4 regions of the Blastococcus goldschmidtiae genome follow, and region 4 is predicted to be linked to each of the others. Evidence: riboswitches for the same ligand, from Rfam matches in the RefSeq annotation. Region 4 holds a riboswitch; each other region holds the start of a gene.
The links. Region 4 has a riboswitch for cyclic di-AMP ahead of RM425_RS05470 (aggregation-promoting factor C-terminal-like domain-containing protein). Riboswitches for the same ligand answer to the same signal wherever they lie in the genome.
Positions count from the first base shown of each region.

Region 1: linked by a shared signal. The riboswitch ahead of RM425_RS06740 (M23 family metallopeptidase) and the one ahead of RM425_RS05470 (aggregation-promoting factor C-terminal-like domain-containing protein) in region 4 are both predicted to bind cyclic di-AMP.
Region 2: linked by a shared signal. The riboswitch ahead of RM425_RS12265 (C40 family peptidase) and the one ahead of RM425_RS05470 (aggregation-promoting factor C-terminal-like domain-containing protein) in region 4 are both predicted to bind cyclic di-AMP.
Region 3: linked by a shared signal. The riboswitch ahead of RM425_RS18565 (C40 family peptidase) and the one ahead of RM425_RS05470 (aggregation-promoting factor C-terminal-like domain-containing protein) in region 4 are both predicted to bind cyclic di-AMP.

Region 1 covers NZ_JAVREI010000002.1:417,622-421,839, reverse strand. The annotation lists gene RM425_RS06750 (hypothetical protein) at 293-442, shown strand; gene RM425_RS06745 (TVP38/TMEM64 family protein) at 484-1,212, shown strand; gene RM425_RS06740 (M23 family metallopeptidase) at 1,302-2,459, opposite strand; cyclic di-AMP (ydaO/yuaA leader) riboswitch at 2,597-2,754, opposite strand; gene RM425_RS06735 (DUF305 domain-containing protein) at 3,077-3,742, opposite strand; gene RM425_RS06730 (DUF3105 domain-containing protein) at 3,880-4,218, opposite strand, start outside.
Region 2 covers NZ_JAVREI010000007.1:178,171-182,388, forward strand. The annotation lists gene RM425_RS12250 (transglycosylase domain-containing protein) at 1-508, opposite strand, end outside; gene RM425_RS12255 (HAD domain-containing protein) at 606-1,127, opposite strand; gene RM425_RS21805 (WhiB family transcriptional regulator) at 1,172-1,543, opposite strand; gene RM425_RS12265 (C40 family peptidase) at 1,771-2,322, opposite strand; cyclic di-AMP (ydaO/yuaA leader) riboswitch at 2,338-2,496, opposite strand; gene RM425_RS12270 (hypothetical protein) at 2,894-3,619, shown strand; gene RM425_RS12275 (sensor histidine kinase) at 3,656-4,218, shown strand, end outside.
Region 3 covers NZ_JAVREI010000017.1:64,480-68,697, forward strand. The annotation lists gene RM425_RS18560 (M48 family metallopeptidase) at 1-713, opposite strand, end outside; gene RM425_RS18565 (C40 family peptidase) at 924-2,081, opposite strand; cyclic di-AMP (ydaO/yuaA leader) riboswitch at 2,176-2,335, opposite strand; gene RM425_RS18570 (hypothetical protein) at 2,585-2,911, opposite strand; gene RM425_RS18575 (D-alanyl-D-alanine carboxypeptidase family protein) at 2,974-4,218, opposite strand, start outside.
Region 4 covers NZ_JAVREI010000002.1:148,050-152,267, forward strand. The annotation lists gene RM425_RS05455 (flavin-containing monooxygenase) at 1-412, shown strand, start outside; gene RM425_RS05460 (SDR family NAD(P)-dependent oxidoreductase) at 412-1,320, shown strand; gene RM425_RS05465 (class I SAM-dependent methyltransferase) at 1,325-1,966, shown strand; cyclic di-AMP (ydaO/yuaA leader) riboswitch at 2,093-2,246, shown strand; gene RM425_RS05470 (aggregation-promoting factor C-terminal-like domain-containing protein) at 2,323-3,234, shown strand; gene RM425_RS05475 (glycoside hydrolase family 3 N-terminal domain-containing protein) at 3,331-3,729, opposite strand; gene RM425_RS05480 (hypothetical protein) at 3,726-3,974, opposite strand; gene RM425_RS05485 (hypothetical protein) at 3,992-4,218, shown strand, end outside.

The DNA of each region.
Region 1 (4,218 bases), 270 kb from region 4:
GTCCCGGGCCACCGGATCCCCTGCAGAACTCAGCCTGGCTGTGACCTCCAGCAAGCCCAGCGGGCAGTGATCCGGTGGGGACCCGGGGTGCGCCAGCGACCCTCTCAGTCAGTCACCGGCTCGTCGAGGGTCCTCCAGTGAGTCGCAGCGTCGTCCAGCGGCGCCCCTTCATGGAGTTCAGGTCGGTACAGTACTGGGAGCACTATCGGGTTCCGAGCTCACCACAGTTGCGCGCGACCGTGACGACGCACTCCCACGGTCGGCTACTACCAGACGTAATAATCTTCACCCCGTGTACACGGGGGATGTACCGATGCTCGCGGCCATGGCGCTGGTCCTGCTGGTCGCTCTGCTCATGCGACTGGTCCGCAGGCGACACCTCGGGAAGGCGCGCCGCTCCAGCCGGATGCCGGGGCAGCTACCTGTCCGGGTGACGGGGTGACCCCACTCCCCCGGCGGGTTTCGGTGCGTGTCCTTGCCGCGGTGGCGGTCCTGCTCATCGGCACAGCGGTTGCCGTATCGGTCCAGCTGCCGAACGTCGAGGGTATGCGCGCCTGGCTGGCTGAGGGCGGCTGGGTGAGGTGGGCCATGGTGGTCCTCGGGGTCGCCGTCGCATTGTTGACCCCCATCTCCCGGACGGCGCTGTCCGTCCTGGTCGGTGCCGTTGCTGGCTTCCCTGCGGGGCTGGCGGTGGCCATGGGCGGCGGAATGCTCGGTGGTCTGGCCGGTTTCGTCCTGAGCCGGTGGCTGGGCCGTGACGCTGTGGTGCGCTTGGCCGGCGCGCGTCTGGCTCGGCTGGACCGGGTGATGAGCCAACGAGGCTTCGTCTCGGTACTCGTTGCGCGAGCCATGCCAGTGGCCCCGTTCGTCTTCGTCAGCTACGCGGCCGGCTTGAGCGGCGTCCGGCTCGTCCCCTACCTGTTGGGGACCGCAGTCGGGCTCGTGCCGTGGTCGGTGCTGTACGTCGGCGTCGGCGCCTCCGTGGCGAGCATCGACTCGTGGACGCATCTGGTCCCGCCGATCCTGACCGTCAGCGCCGTCCTGTCAGTCGCGGTTCTGGCGGGCGACGTCTGGCGACGGAAGCGGCGACGGGGTAACCAGCCGAGCACCGTCCCGGGCTCGACCATTGCTCCGCCACGGCTGACTCAGCGACGCACGTCCGGCGTTCAAGAGGAGCACGGGCTGCTGACAGCAGACCGGCGAGAGATCTGATCGCACGAAATCGGGGGCCCACGGACGCGTTGCATCCATGAGCCCCCCGCTCGGCCCCTGGTGCGCCCACCTGCACACGCGCCGATCGCTCAACATCCTCCGCCGAGAGAGACGCCGCGCGCCGCCAACCAGGGGATCGGGTTGCCTCGGTCAGCGTTGAGCCCGCCGGTGCGCACCTCGAAGTGCAGGTGCGGGCCAGTCGACTGGCCGGTGTTGCCGACCTCGGCGATCTGCTGGCCGACCGATACCTGTTGACCGGCCTGGACGAAGTAGTCGTTGATGTGCCCGTAGACAGTGATCGAGCCGTCGGGATGCTGGACGTATACGGCCAGCCCGAAGCCGCTGGCCGGACCGGCTTGGAGGACCCGCCCGGCCTCGGGCGCATAGATCGGCGTGCCGATGCGCGCGGCAATGTCGACGCCGTAGTGCATGGTTCCCCAGCGAGAGCCGTAGCAGGAGGTCACGCGACCAGTGGTGGGAGCCACTGCGCGACCGCTGGCAGCCGCCGCCGCTGTGGCGGCAGCCTGTGCGTCTCTCTGCGCGTTCTCCGTGTTGATCCGATCCGCCCACGCGGCCCGCCCGTCCGCGGCGCCCTCGAGCTCGAGCAGCGCGATCTCGGCCTGCTGCAGCCGGCCCTGCAGGGCAGTTCGCTCAGAGGTGACGCTGTCGTAGGCATCCTTGGCTTCGACCAGTCGCGCCTGCGCAGCGGCCTCGAGCTCAGCCGCGCCGGCCGCCGCCTGGTCGCGCTCTGAAAGGGCCATCTGCGCAACACGTCCGGCCTCGGCCTTCTCCCGCTCCAGCGCACGGAACTCGGTGAGCTCGGCCGCGCGATCGTCGGTCAGCATTTCCAGTGTGGAGGCTCGCTGCAGGAACTCCGCCGGGCCGTCCGAGTCCAGCAAGGCCGCCGCGGTCTCCAGGGAATCGCTTCCCATGTAGCTCTCCCGGCCCAGACGGGCGACTCCGGCCCGCGCCTGCTCCACCGCCGCCGTAGCGGTCTGGAGGTCCACCTCCGCAGCCGATGCCGCGGCCTGCGCGGCGGCGAGCTCCTCCTGTGCCCGCCGAGAGGCGTCCGCGGCCGCCTCGGCCTCGACGGTGAAGCGCGAGAGCTCATCCTCCGCCTCGGCGACCAGCTGTTCGAGACGTCGCACCTCAGCCGCCGCTGAATCACGGTCGGACCGTGCGACCGCAGCCTCGTCACCCGGCGCCGCAACGGCTGGAGTCATCGAAAAGCTGATGGCGATACTCATCAGGGCAGCCAGCGCAGAGCCCGCGATCGTGCTGCCGAGGAGACGTCGCCGGCGCCGGCGGAAGGGTTCAGATCGCTCACCGGGTGAGAGGTCGTCGCGGACAGGTCGTGCACGCAGGGTCGCCAACGCGACGAGCTCCATTTCCTTCGCGCCGCCTACCGAGTTAGCTGACGGGTTCGGGCGGGAAGGCGCCCTACCTGGCACCGGGCAGTGCGCAGGATTCACCCCGAGGGAACTGTGGGTCCCCGGTCTGTCCTGATGGTGGTCATCGATGACAGTTCGGCGGGATCCGGCCGAGGCCCCTCGGTCGAGGGACGCGGGCTCAACCGGACCGGGCGAGACGGTACTACGACACCGAATAGTTTGTCACGGTCAGGTAACGGCGGCCGGTGTGACCAGCAAAGTCACCGTCGTCCCACGACAGAGCGGGGCGACCTGCAGTCAGCGCAAGGTTCGGCGAACAGGAGGGCCGAGCAGGACGCCTGCCGCAAGGCCGAGGACAGAGGAAGTACTGCAGCCGGAAGGACCCACCTTCGGCGGGCTCGTGATCGGCCACGATCGACTGAGGAAGGTCTCGGCGCCGACACCACTCAGGGAGTGCAGGGCCTGACCCCGCCTCAGGGTTCGGGCAAGGGCTCGCCTTCGCGGGCACTCAGCATCTTCGTCATCGTCGAGGTCTCGGCAGTCTGCGTCTCGGCGATCGTGCCCGCGAGACTGCGCACCGCCTGCTCCTCGGCACGATCCGCAGCCGCCTCCGCCATCTCCAGACCACCCTGGTGGTGACGAATCAGCAGCTGCAGGAAGCGCCTGTCGAATGCCGTGCCCGACGAGTCGCGCAGCTCCGCCAACTCCACTTCGGTGGCCATGCCCGGCATCAGGCCGTCGGCCCCCATGGCCGCGTCGTGGCCGGCGTGCTCGTCGGTCGCCATCCAGGCCATCGTCTCGCCACCAGCGGGTGGGACTCCCCAGAGCCACAACCAGCCCTGCATGCGACCGGCCTGATTGGTCTGCGTGGCCGAGATGTCGAACGCCATCTGGCGGATCTCTGGATTCTCGGTGCGTTCGAACGCCAGGTTGGCTATCTCCACTGCCTGCAGATGATGGCGGGACATGTCTCGCGAGAAGCCGGCGTCCACGGAATCCGCGCCGGGCGCCTCGTCCCGACCCAGACCGAGCGCCACGGCCGCTCCGCCGCCGAGCAGCAGCAGCCCGACTGCGACGACCACGCCCAGAAGGGCCCGCAGCGGGCGATACCCCGACCGAGCGGTCGTCTCTTCCGTCACCGCTCCTCCCCACCGGTCTGATCGTCGACTCGCTCGCCCGGCACGGCACTCGTCCGGAACTGGATGACCTGTCGATCGCTCCCGCCGACGCGCCGGTGGAATCCACCTGGCGGTGCGTGCGCGGGGCGCCGAGCTGATCACGGCGCCGACGTCCCGGAATCGGGGTCGAGGGCGGCGCCATCCTCCACGAGCGGGTCGGCCAGGAACTGTGGGCTCTGACAGGTGGCACCCGGCTCGGGGAAGAGTTCGGCGTTGAAGGTCATGAAATCGGCGTACTGCTTGATGCGAGGATCAGCGGCAGAGTCGACCTTCAGCTGGTGGTTCCAGGACTGGACACTGATCGGCGAATCCAGGCCGACGTAGGGCGACAGCATCCGGCCGGACTCGTCAGCGACCTCGGCGAGCAGGGCGATGTCGTCCTCGGAGACCGCCTCCGGGTCGTAGGTGATCCACACAGCGCCGTGCTCGAGGCTGTG
Region 2 (4,218 bases), on a different contig from region 4:
CGGGGTTGGCCGACATGAAGGCAGTCGTCGGCGGGTCCACCCAGCGCAGGGAGAGGACGACCAACGCCTGGACGACGGCGAGCACCACCAGCAGGCGCGCCACCCGGCGCAGGATCCGACGGCGCGGGCGCCCGGTGCGGGCCGGCCGGCCGCGGCGACCGGCTTCCGGCGCGGTCCCCTCGGGCGGGAAGGGTCGGTCGGGCGGGAAGGGGCGGACGGGCGGGAAGGGCCGCGCGGGCGGGGTGCCGTACCGGGCGGCGGCTGGCGGGGCGCCGTACCGGTCGCCCGCCGGGGGAGCGCCGTACCAGTCGTTCCCCGACGGCGGGGGGCGGTCGAACCGCGGTCGACGCACGGGCCGGCCGTACTCGTCGTATCTGTCGTGCTCGGACGGCACATATCCGTCGTACCGGTCGTCCTCGGGCGGCGGCGCGTACCCGGACGGTCCCGGGCCGGCCGGGCCGCGGCGGAACCGGCGGGTCGGTGGGGGATCCGGCTCGTAGGAGCCCATGAGGTGCTGCTCCTCTGGTCGGTGTCGGTCGCGAGGGTAGGTCGGCGACCTGTGAGCCGGGCTCTCCGCGCGAGATCGCGCGGTGCTCCGGGACGGGTCAGCCCGCGGTGCCCAGCCAGGCCTCGATCCGGTCGAGTTCGGCGTGGGTGAGTCCGCGCGTGTAGTGCGGTGCCACGACCAGCACCTGGCCGTTCGCGGCCAGCCAGTCGCGGGTGTCCTCGGCCTGGTCGGCGAGGTCGTCGTCGACCCAGACGATGCGCCGGCCGGGTTCGGCCTCGGCGAGCGCCTGCGCCGCCGCCAGCTTCCACCACCCGGCGATGCCGCCGAGCGCGCCACCGAACCCGGTGGGCAGGAGGTCGCGGCTGTGCGTGCGCAGTCCGCGGGGCAGCCCGAGCGGCTCGGCCAGCAGCCGGTCGGCCAGCTCGGTCCAGGTGGTCAGCCACTGCAGTTCGACCCGGCCGGACTCGTGCAGCGCCCGCAGCCGGGCGACGACGGCCGGGTCCCACGACAGCACGTAGCCGTTGAAGCGCCCGCGCTGCCAGCCCTCGGGGAGGTCCGGGCGCACGGCGTTGAGCACGCCGTCGACGTCGAGCAGCAGGACGGGCGGGGGAGAGGTCACCCCGTCGTCCTACCCGGGATGTGCCGGGTGGTCGCGACCACGCGTCAGGCGGTGATGGCGTCCCGGCGCTGCAGGCGCAGCCGCCGGCGCTCGCGCTCGGACAGGCCACCCCAGATGCCGAAGCGCTCGTCGTTGGTCAGCGCGAACTCCAGGCACTCGGCCCGGACCTCGCATCCGGTGCAGACGCGCTTGGCGTCGCGGGTGGAGCCGCCCTTCTCCGGGAAGAAGGCCTCCGGGTCGGTCTCGCCGCACAGCGCCGACAGCCGCCACGACTCGTCGCCGCCGGCCGGCGCCGCGGCCCAGGGCTGCGACCAGGAGTCCGCAGCGGGCTCGGACCACGGCTGCGGCCAGGCCGACTCGTCAGCGGCCGGGGAGGAATCGGGAACCAGCGACAGGAAGGGGCGGAACGAAGACACGGAGCACTCCAGGGGAAGTGGGGTGGTGACGGACCAGTACGGGCCGATCTCTCTCCGTAACGCTAACGGCGGCGAACCTCGGAGGCTCCGGCGTAAGCACCCCGAAACCGGTCCGTCCGTTTGGCGCATTGTGTCGACTTGTCGGTACGTCGACGTGTCGCCGCGTCGACGAGCCGACGGCTGGGTCCGCTCCGCACACGGGAGCGGACCCAGCCGGTGGAGTCGGATCAGGCGACCCGACGCGCGGTGTTGTAGCCCGGCACCGAGCTGACCGGCACGATCGAGACCGGCTTGCCGTAGGTCGAGGAGTGGACCATCACCCCGTACCCGAGGTAGATGCCGACGTGTCCCACCGGGGAGTAGAAGAAGATCAGGTCACCGGCGCGCAGGTCGGCGCGGCTGACGTAGTGCCCGGCCGTCGACTGGGCGCGGGAGGTGCGCGGCACGTTGACGCCCAGCGCGCGGAAGGACGAGTAGACGAGTCCGGAGCAGTCGAAGCCGCCGGGGCCCGTGCCGCCCCACTGGTACGGCTTGCCCCGCTGGGCCATCGCCACGTGGGCTGCGGCCAGCGCCCGGTCGCGCGGCGCGACCCCGTAGGCGGTCGGTACCGCGGTGAGTGCCGACACCGACGTCTGGGCCGGCAGGGAGGCGACGGCGCCGGGGCCGGGGCTCGCCGAGGCGGCGAGCGGAGAGAGCGCGATCCCCGCGCCGGTGAGAAGGGCGAGCGCTGCTCCGCGGAACGAGCGGCGGGTGATCGTGGACGTGCGAGTAGTCGTCATGGACGACGCGTTCTCCTGTTCTCCATCAACCGCCTACCGGGTTAGCTGACGGGTTCGGACGGGGAGATCGCCCGGCGCTACCGGCGGAGCCGGATCGCGCTTCACCCCAGGACTGCGGTGGGTCCCCGGTCCGGCGCCGCGAAGAGTCCGGCGCCGGTTCGGCGGTGTCCGGCCGGGTGTCACCTGGGGCGGTGACGAACGGGCCTCGGCCGGACCGCGACGACGCTAGGTCGGTCATCCGGTCGTCACAAAGTGACGGATGTGCGTCCCCGGACGCGCCGGCCGGACGACCGCGGACCCGCGCCGGACGGGCGACTCGCGAGCCGACCACGGGGGACGCCGACGGCGCTCCGGGCGTGGCGGCACGCGTGCATGACCGATCGCAACCGGCCGCTTACTTCGTCGCGGCGGCGTGGCGCAACGCACCGTCCCCGCCCCCTCGCGGGATTCCGCCGCCGCGAACCGGTCCCGGCGAGATCAGGACCATCGCCCCACGACGCCGGGACACCTCCCGCTCGACCGTGGTCCTCGCCGGGCGGGAGGGACCCGCCAGGCGTCGGAGGTGGACCCCATGACCGCTGAGCACGTGACCCCGGCTCCCGCGCGGCCCGCGCCGCACGACCCGCCGGCCCCACGGCCCGCACCGTTCGGACGGCGCACCGCCATCGTCAGCCTGACGGTCGGCGCCGCGCTCAACCTCGCCGAGGCCCTGATCGGCAGGGTCGTCGGCCAGGGCGGATCGGTCGCCGGCAGCCTGGACGCCTGGGCCGAGCGCCCGACGCTCGCCGCGGTCGGGCTGGTCGTCGGCACGATCGCCGTCCCGTTCCTGCTGCTGGGCCTGGTCGCCATGGCGCAACTCGTCCGGCCGCACATGCCGCGGCTGGGCACCACCGCCATGGTCCTCGGCTTCGTCGGCGCGCTCGGCTTCGTCGGCATCCACGCCGTCTCGATCATCGACCACGCGGCCGTCGACCAGCCCGACCGCGCGGCGATGGTCGCGCTGATCGAGGACGCGCAGACCAGCGCCCTCGCCGCGCTGATCCTGGTGCCGTTCCTGCTCGGCATGGCGGGCTCGGTGCTGCTCACCTCGATCGGCTACCTCCGCACCCGCGTGGTGCCGATCTGGATCCCCGTCGTCCTGCTGGTGTTCCTGGTCCTCGACTTCGGCGGTTTCCCGACCGGCCCCGTCGATCCGCACTGGCTCTTCGCCGCTGCCTCCCTCGGCCTGGCCGTCACGATCGCCCAGCGGACCGATCGCCAGTGGTGGACCGGTCGCATCGACGAGGCAACCCCCTGACCAGCAGCCATCAGGTCGGTTAGCGTCGCCCGCGAGGTGGTCGAGCCCGTGTTCGAGGAGCGCGCGACGCAGAAGGGCCGGGCCGCCACCACGGCGGCCCGGCTCTCCGCCGCGGCCGCGACCGGCTACCTGGTCGTCGGGCTGGGCGCGCGTCTGGCCACCCCCGCGGCCGACCGGGTGGACCTCCTCGCGTCGCCCGAGCCGGTGGTCGGTCCGGCCATGGCGATCGTCGGCGCCACGCTGCTCGGCCGTGTGCCGGGCCACCGGGTGCTGCAGCTCATGACCCTCATCGGCTGCTTCGCCTGCGTGTACGCCGGCTCCGTCGGCCTCGCCGTCCACGGCTTCACCTCCGGCGACGACCCGGCGCTGGTCTTCCGGATCGCCGCCTGGCTCACCCTCTGGACCTGGGTGCCGTCGTTCGTCACCTTCGCCACCCTGCTCCCGCTGGTCTTCCCGGACGGGCGGCTGCCGTCGCGCCGCTGGCGCCCGGTCGCGATCACCGCGGTCGTGGTCATCGGCACGATGTCGGTGCTCACCGCCTTCACCGACGTCCAGCCCGAGGGTGACCAGCCGGCGAACCCCGTCGCGATCGCGGTTCC
Region 3 (4,218 bases), on a different contig from region 4:
GCGTCGGAGACCAGCACGTCCTGGACCGGGGTCCCGTTCTCCTCGGCCAGGGCGAGCAGATCGCTGCGCAGCTGTCCGGCCGGCATCGGCTCGAAGCTGTTGAAGGCCGGCTCGACGAGCACCGGCCACAGGAAGGAGCCGACGACCACCAGCACGGCGGCACCGGCGGCCGCGAGCGCCCACCACAGGCGCGAGGCGCGGCGGGCGAGCCAGACGAGGGCGACCAGCGCCAGTGCGGTCAGGGCCGCGTCGATCGCCGTCGACGTCGCCACGTCCCGCACCCACAGCCCCCAGCTGCGGGTGGACAGGCCGTACCGGTGGCGGACCACCTCGCCGTAGGCCGACAGCGGCAGCGTGACCAGCCGGCCGATCACCGCGAGAGCGAACACGCCGAGCAGCACCTGCCAACTCCAGCGCCACCGCCGGGGGGCGGGCAGCCCGCGCACCAGGCGCGCGCCGAGAGGGGTCAGTCCCAGCACGGCGGAGACGGTCAGCCCCAGCAGCAGGGAGGCGAGCGACGCGGGCCGGATCGCGGCGGCGAAGGCCTCTGCGCGATCGACCTGCTCGGCCGACAGCCCGGCCGTCGGATCGATCGCGGTGGCCCCGCCCGGCGGCTCCGGCAGCGCCTGCCAGGGGGTGCCGACGGCGACGACGACGGCGAAGGCGGCGAGGAGCACGACCGCGGTCGCCAGCGCCGCACGACGCCCGGTCATCCGACCTCCTCGGGAACGGCGGACAACCGCGGCGGCACCGTCATGGGCAGCGGGCACCGACGCCCGCCGCGTCGATCCTAGGTGGGCGCCCGGGAGCCCGACCGGGCGCGACCCGAGACGCGACGACGGGCCGGCGCCCCTCGGGAGGAGCACCGGCCCGTCGTCGGACGTCGCCGCCGCGGTCGACCCGCGACGTCTACCGCAGGGCGATCAGCCGACGATGCGGCGAGCGCTGTTGTAGCTCGGGAAGGAGTCGACGCTGTCGACCTTCACCGGCTGGCTCGAGGTGGATGCGTGCACCATCTTGCCGCCGCCGATGTACATGGCCACGTGGCTGACCGGGCTGTAGAAGAAGATCAGGTCGCCCGGCTGGAGCTCGCCCCGGGAGACCGGCCGGCCCAGCTGCGACTGGCTGCGGCTGGAGTGCGGCAGCGAGATGCCCGCGGCGCGGTAGGCGTAGGACGTCAGGCCGGAGCAGTCGAAGGCGTCCGGACCGCCGGCGCCCCACACGTAGCGGTCCCCGACCTGCGCCAGCGCGGTGTCGACCGCCACCTGGGCGGCGCCGCTGGGCGCGGCCGCAGCCGTCGGCGCGGGTGCCGCCGGGGCGCTGGAGGTCGAGGAGGGACCGGCCGAGGAGGCGGCCGCCGACGAGGGAGCGGTGCGCTGGGACCGCGAGGCCCGGGCCATCTGCTCGTCGGCCTGAGCCCGCTCCGCGGCGGCGCGCTCCGCGGCGGCGCGCTCCGCGGCGGCGCGCTCCGCGGCGGCGCGCTCGGCGGCGGCGCGCTCGGCGGCATCGAGAGCCGCGTACTGCTGTTGGTAGTCCGCGATCCTGACCTCGAGGTCGCGCTGCTTCACCTCGATCTGCTCGAGGCTCGCCTCGGCCGTCTCACGGGCCTCCCCCGCCTCGGCCCTGGCGTCCTTCGCCCGCGCAGTGGCCTTGGCGACCTCGCCGACCGCGGCGTCGTTGCGTCCCGCGAGGGCGTCGAGCGTGCCCATCTGGAAGATGACATCGTCGACGGAGTCGCTGGTCAGCATGACGTCGAGCTGGGTGAGCGATCGGCCGCCACCGGTGTAGGCGGTCCGCGCCAGCTGGCGGATCCGCCCGTCGAGGGCGGTGCGCTCCAGGTCGGCCGCGTAGGCGGCGAGCTCAGCGCTCTCCACGGCCGCCTGCTGGCGTTCGAGCTGCACCTTCGCCTCGTTGAGCTCCTCGCTCACGATCTCCAGCTCACGGCTGGCCGCAGCGACGAGCTGCGCCGCCTCGGCGGTGCTGGTGGCGCGGCCCGGCTCCGCGGAGGCGGTGCCCGGGACCATGGTGAAGGTCAGCGCGGTGGTGGCACCGATGAGCAGGCCGGCGCGGAGGCGGCCCACCCGGCGGACGGGGCCGGCCGGAGGATCGGGGCGGAAGGGTGCGAGGACATGCGTCGATGAAGCGTGCGGGGTCGCCACGAGCGGCGGCTCTCCATTTCTTCCTCTTCACCGCCTACCGAGTTAGCTGACGGGTTCGGGCTGGGAAGACTGGCCCTATCCCCTGCTCACCGGCGAACCGGCCCCACAGGGGAACTCACCCCGGAACTGCGGTGGGTCCCCGGCTCACCTCGGACGACCGTCGGCCGTCGTGCGGTGATTAGGCGGTGTCCGGCCGAGGCCACCCCTTGGCGGATGACGACCACCCGGTCGGACGGCGACGACCATACGTTCGTGATGTTGGTGTGACAAACCGAGGCAGGCGGTAAACCTGTGACGAGAATCTCGCCGCGCTCCGCGCGCCTCCCCGATGAAAGCCCTGCGTAGGGGTAGAAGCACGGTCCGGAGCCGTCGAGCCCGCCCTCCAGTCCGCCCTCGAGTCCGCCCTCGAGCCCGCCGTGAGGACGTCAGCCGGTCCGTCGATCGGGCGAGATGCCGCCGTCGTCGGCCGCCTCGGAGCCGTCGCGGTGACGCAGGGGCGGCACCAGCCCGTACTCGGCCAGCGCGCGGACGGCCCGGCGTTCGACGTCGTCGAACTCCACGACCACACCGGGCGGTGGCACCACGACGTCCTCGGCGGCCGGCGTCGGCCCGCCGCTGCGGGCGCGGCCGGCCATCGGCACCACGACCGGGTCGACGCCCTCCCAGCCTGGTGGAGCACCGAGCAGCACGGTGACGACGCAGTCGGTGCAGCCGGTGCCCCGGACGGTGCAGGTATCGCAGTCGATGAGCATGTCTCTCCTCCGTGAGTCATGCGCACGGTAGGAGCGGCCACCGACAATCCCGTCGCGGACGGTCAGCTCCCTGCGTACTCCCAGTGCCACGGCTCCTCGCGACCGTTGCCGGGATCGGCCCACGTCGGGTGCAGGAAGCCGAAGCGCCCGGCATTGGTCACCATCCAGCCGTACTGCGGCGTCCCGAAGGTCTCGATGCCGCCGCACAGGTCGACGGCCAGCCCCCAGCCGTGGTTGCTCGTCCCGGGGACCGCGGCCAGCGCGGGCTTCTCGCCGTAGAGCTTCACCTGGCCGGCGTAGGTCCGGTAGGAGTCGGTGATGCAGGGCGGCCTGCCGAACGCCGCGGCGTAGGCCGCCGACATGGCCCGGTAGGCCGCGGCGGCGTCGCAGCGCAGCGAGTGCCCAGCCGCGCCCAGCGGGCACATCGCACTGGGCGGGATGAGCCCGTTGGGGTACCCGCCCCACTGACGCGCCCCGCCGTAGGTGGGCGGGTAGACGGCGTTGCCGCACTCCACGCGCAGCGCGCCCCCGGTCGGGCCGGGCGCCGGCACGGGTGCGCGCCGGCCGAGGCTCGGCCGACCGACGCCGAGCACCTGGCCGCTGGGCAGGGTGCGCACCACGACCGCACCCGCCCTGGCGTCGGCGGCGAGCATGGTGCGCGGGTCGAGTGCGATCCCCACGTGCCCGAGACCGGCCTCCGGGGTGCCGAGGAAGACCAGGTCACCCGGGAGCACGTCGGCGGCGGCGACCGGGGCCGTGACGGCGAAGAGCTCCGCCTGGCTCCCGGGCAGCGCGATGCCGGCCCGCCCGTAGACCGACTGCACCAGCGAGCCGCAGTCCCAGGACTCGGGACCGGCGGTCCCCGGTGCGTAGGGCAGTCCCAGCGCCTCCATGGCCGCGGTCACCGCCGCGAGCGTCTCGGCGGGCAGCACGAGGAGCGAGGCGGGCCGGCCGGGCAGCTGGGCGGCCCCGCGCTGGGCACCGCCGCCGGCGGCACCGACCGGCACCAGGCGCTCGGGCAGGCGTGCGGCGGGATCGCCCAGCTCTGCCGACGGCGGCCGGACGATCCCGGCGGTGGTCAGCTGGTCGAGGTAGCCCCGCCAGCTCGCCGCCGTCCTGTCGTTGACCTCGACCTGCTCGCGCTGGAGCTGCGCCAGCTGGCGGTCCACCGCCCCGAGCGCGGCGTCCAGCTCGTCGGTCACCGCCGAGGCCGCCGCCTCGAGCTCGGCCACCCTGACCCCCACCTCGTCGGCGCGGACCCGCGCCTGCTCGAGCGCGGCCGCGGCCTCCTGCTGCTGCGCGACGGC
Region 4 (4,218 bases):
CCTCGACGGCACGCCCGTCGACGTCTCCGAGACCGTCTCCTACAAGGGGATGATGCTCTCCGGCGTCCCGAACTTCTCGATGGTCATCGGCTACACGAACGCCTCGTGGACGCTCAAGGCCGACCTGATCAACCGCTACGTGTGCCGGCTGCTGCAGCACATGGACGCGCGCGGGCTCGCCGTCTCCACGCCGGTCGCGCCGCCCGAGGGCGCCGACCTGCCCTTCCTCGACCTGGCCGCCGGCTACGTGCAGCGCAGCCTGGCCCAGCTGCCCAAGCAGGGCAGCCGCACGCCGTGGAAGCTGCACCAGAACTACATCCGGGACGTCCGGATGATGCGCCGGGGTCCGCTCGAGGACGAGGGCATCACCTTCAGCGCCGCGCCGACCCGCGCCGAGCGGGTGGCCGCCTGATGCGCGCCTACGAGTTCGCCGGCGGCACCGCCGTCGTCACCGGCGCCGCCAGCGGCATCGGCGAGGCGCTCGCCGTCCAGCTCGCCGACCGGGGGAGCGCCCTGGTGCTGGTCGACCGGGACGGCGACCGGCTGACGGGTGTCGCCGACCGCATCCGCGAAGCTCATCCTCAGCTCGAGGTCGACACCTACGTCGTCGACCTCGCCGACGACGCGGCCACCGACGCCCTGGGGACCGCGCTGGAGACCGCCCACCCGGGGACGACGCTGCTGGTGAACAACGCCGGCGTCGCCCTGGGTGGCCGCTTCGACCAGGTCACCCTCGAGGAGTTCGACTGGGTGCTGGCGATCAACTTCCGTGCCGTGGTGCGGCTGACCGCGGCGCTGCTGCCCACGCTCAAGGCGCATCCCGGTGCGCACCTGGTCAACGTCTCCAGCATCTTCGGCATCTTCGCCCCGCCCGGCCAGGCCGCCTACGCCGCCAGCAAGTTCGCCGTGCGCGGCTTCAGCGAGTCGCTGCGGCACGAGCTCGCCGACGACGAGGTGGGCGTCACCGTGGTCCACCCGGGCGGCATCCGGACGCGGATCGCCGAGAGCGCGCGCCTGGGTTCCGGGGTGGATCCCGCCGAGGTGGCGGAGGGCCGTGCGCAGATGGCCCGGCTGCTGCGCATCCCACCGGAGAAGGCGGCAGCCCAGATCGTGGCCGCCATCGAGAAGCGCCGTCCCCGGCTGCTCATCGGCCTCAGCGCGCGGGTGCCCGACGCGCTCGTGCGGCTGCGGCCGGGCAGCTACTGGCGGCTGGTCGCCCGGGGCATCGCCGCCCGGGGCTCCTCCGGCCAGAGCTCCTCCGGCCAGAGCTCCTCCGGCCAGAGCTCCTCCGACATGGGCGGGACGGCCGCGCGAGACTGACCGGGTGACCGTGCCCGCCCAGTTCATCCGCGCCCACACCCGTCCGGTCCGGCCCTCGCTGGTGCCCGAGGTGCAGCTGCTGGTCGCCGCCGACGTCGTCGCGCTGTGGGAGGCGATGGCCGTCGAGCAGGGCCGGACCGCGCAGGAGCCGCCGTTCTGGGCTGCGGCCTGGCCCGGTGGGCAGGCGCTGGCCCGCTACGTGCTCGACCACCCGGAGCTCGTCGCGGGCCGGTCGGTGCTGGACCTGGGCGCCGGCAGCGGGCTGGTCGCCGTCGCGGCGGTCATGGCCGGCGCGACGCGGGTCGTGGCCAGCGAGATCGACCCCTTCGGGCTGGCCGCCATCCCGGAGAACGCGGCGCTCAACGGCGTGGCCGGGATCGAGCCGGTGGGCGATCTGCTGGGAGAGGGGCCGCCGTCGGTCGACGTCGTCCTGGCCGGTGACGTCTGCTACGACCGGATCATGACCGACCGGGTGCTGCCGTTCCTGGACGCCGTTCGGGCCACCGGCGCCGAGGTGCTGATCGGTGACCCCGGACGGCCGTACCTGCCGCACCACCGGCTGGTCGAGGCGGCCGTCCACGACGTCGTCGACACCGAAGGCGGGCCCGCGCGCGTCCGCCGGACGACGGTGTGGCGGCTGCCGTGAGCCCTCCCGGCCGCGCGGACGGGAGATGCGTCACGCCAAGAAATACGGTCACGGCGTTGTCACGAACCGATAACAGCCGTTACGTTGGCCCGGTCCGGCCGGCGGCTCCCTCACCCGAGGGTTCCGCGCCGGGCGCCGCCGAATCGTCCCGAGGGGCGAGCCGGGGACCCACCGAAGTACTGGGGTGAATCCCGGCCCCGGACCTCCAGTCCGGGGTGGGGTAGGGCTGCTTCCCGCCCGAACCCGTCAGCTAACCCGGTAGGCGGCTCACGGAAGAACTGGACAGCCGCAGGCTCTCGCCGCCCCTGGAGGGCGGCTGCTCTGCTGCGCCCTGACCCCCGGAGCAGAACCTCCTCATGAACCTCCGCACCACGGTGAACGCACGTCTCCGCAACCGCCCGCCCCTCGGTGCGCGCCGGTCCGCCGCCCTCGTCGGCGTGGCCACCGCCGGCGCCGTCATGGTCGGCGTCCTCTCGGCCGGTGAGCCCGAGGCGCAGGCCGTCGCGCAGACCGAGTCGATGAGCGTCGCCCAGCAGCTCGGCATCACGGCGGAGTCGGCGCCCGCCCTGGACACCGACGTCGTCGCACCGCTGGAGAAGCTGGCCGCCAGCCGGAGCGCGCGGGACGCCGAGCAGACAGCCGCTGCACTGAACCAGATGGCCGCCGAGCAGGCCGAGCACGACCGCCGCGCGGCCGAGGAGGCCGCCCGGCTCGCGGCCGAGGAGGCGGCCCGGGTGGAGGCTGCCCGCGCCGCGGAGGCAGCCCGGGCCGCGGAGGCAGCCCGGGCCGCGGAGGCAGCCCGGGCCGCGGAGGCAGCCCGCGCCGCGGAGGCAGCCCGGGCCGCGGAGGCAGCCCGCGCCGCGGAGGCAGCCCGGGCCGCGGAGGCAGCCCGCGCCGCCCGCGCGGCCGCCCCGGCGCCCCGCGCGGCCGCCCCGGCGCCCCGCGCGGCCGCGCGTCCGGCGGCACCCGCCGCGCCGTCGGGCTCCTACCAGAGCTACGCCCTGCAGAAGCTCGGCGGCAACAGCTCCCAGTTCTCCTGCCTGGAGAAGCTCTGGGGCAAGGAGAGCGGCTGGAACCCCAATGCGCAGAACCCGCGCAGCACCGCCTACGGGATCGCGCAGTTCCTGGACAGCACCTGGGCCGGCACCGGCATCGCGAAGACCTCCGACGGCTACCGCCAGATCGACGCCGGGCTGATCTACATCAACAACCGCTTCGGCTCGCCCTGCGGCGCCTGGTCGCACTCGCAGGCCAAGGGCTGGTACTGAGCTGAGCCCCCCCGGCCGGGATCGCGTGATCCCGGTACGTCGACGCCCCGGAGCCGCCGAGATCTCGTGATCTCGGCGGCTCCGTGCGTGCCGGGCTCAGCCGAGCAGCCCGGCCTCGGCCTTGGCGAGCAGCGCGGTGCGCACGGCGGAGTCGACGACCGCTGCGAACGCCGGGTCGGCCGCGTCCCGGGCCAGCACCGCCTCCAGCATGGCCGGGAAGGTGGCGGGGGCGACGGTCAGCACGAGGGTCCCGCCCGCGGCGAGGAAGCGCACCGCCCGCTCGCCGACCGGGACGTTCGTCACCGCGACCGCGCTGCCCAGGTCGTCGGAGATGACCGGGCCGGAGAAAGCCACCTCCCCGCGCAGCACGTCGCCGATGACCACCGGCGAGAAGGCCGCCCGGGAGGCCGGGTCGATCCGGCTGTAGGTCGCCGACGACGTCATCACCATCGGGTGCCCCTCGGTCCGGGACAGCGTCTCCGTGAACGCGGTCACCTGGTCGTCCCGGCCGTCGTGACGTCATCGACGACGTCCGCGGTGTCGTCGGTGTTCCCGCGCACCCGGCCCGGTCCCGGGAAGTGCTCGAGCGTGGAGGTGACCCCCGCCGCCGCCAGGCCGTCGACGACGGCCGTCGCGGCCGGGACGACCTCCGCACCGGGCCTGGGACGGCTCGGCCCGGGGGTGCCGGACCGTGCCGCCACCGCCGGGCGCGCCGGCCCCGCTCGCCCCGGGGCGCACACCGGCATAGCGTCCGGTCATGACCGAGGAACGACCAGGACCCGAACGGGGCATGCCACCGGGCGGCCTCGTGGGCCGGTCCGTCGAGGAGTTCGTGCAGCAGCTCCGGGGCTTCACCGACCGGGCCCGGACCGTCGCCGGGTCCATGCCCACCAAGCTGTCCATCCCCGCGCTGCCGAGCCCGCCGGGGGCCATGTCGGCCGCCCAGCTGCGGGCGGTCGCGGACATGGTCGCCGCACAGCGGGC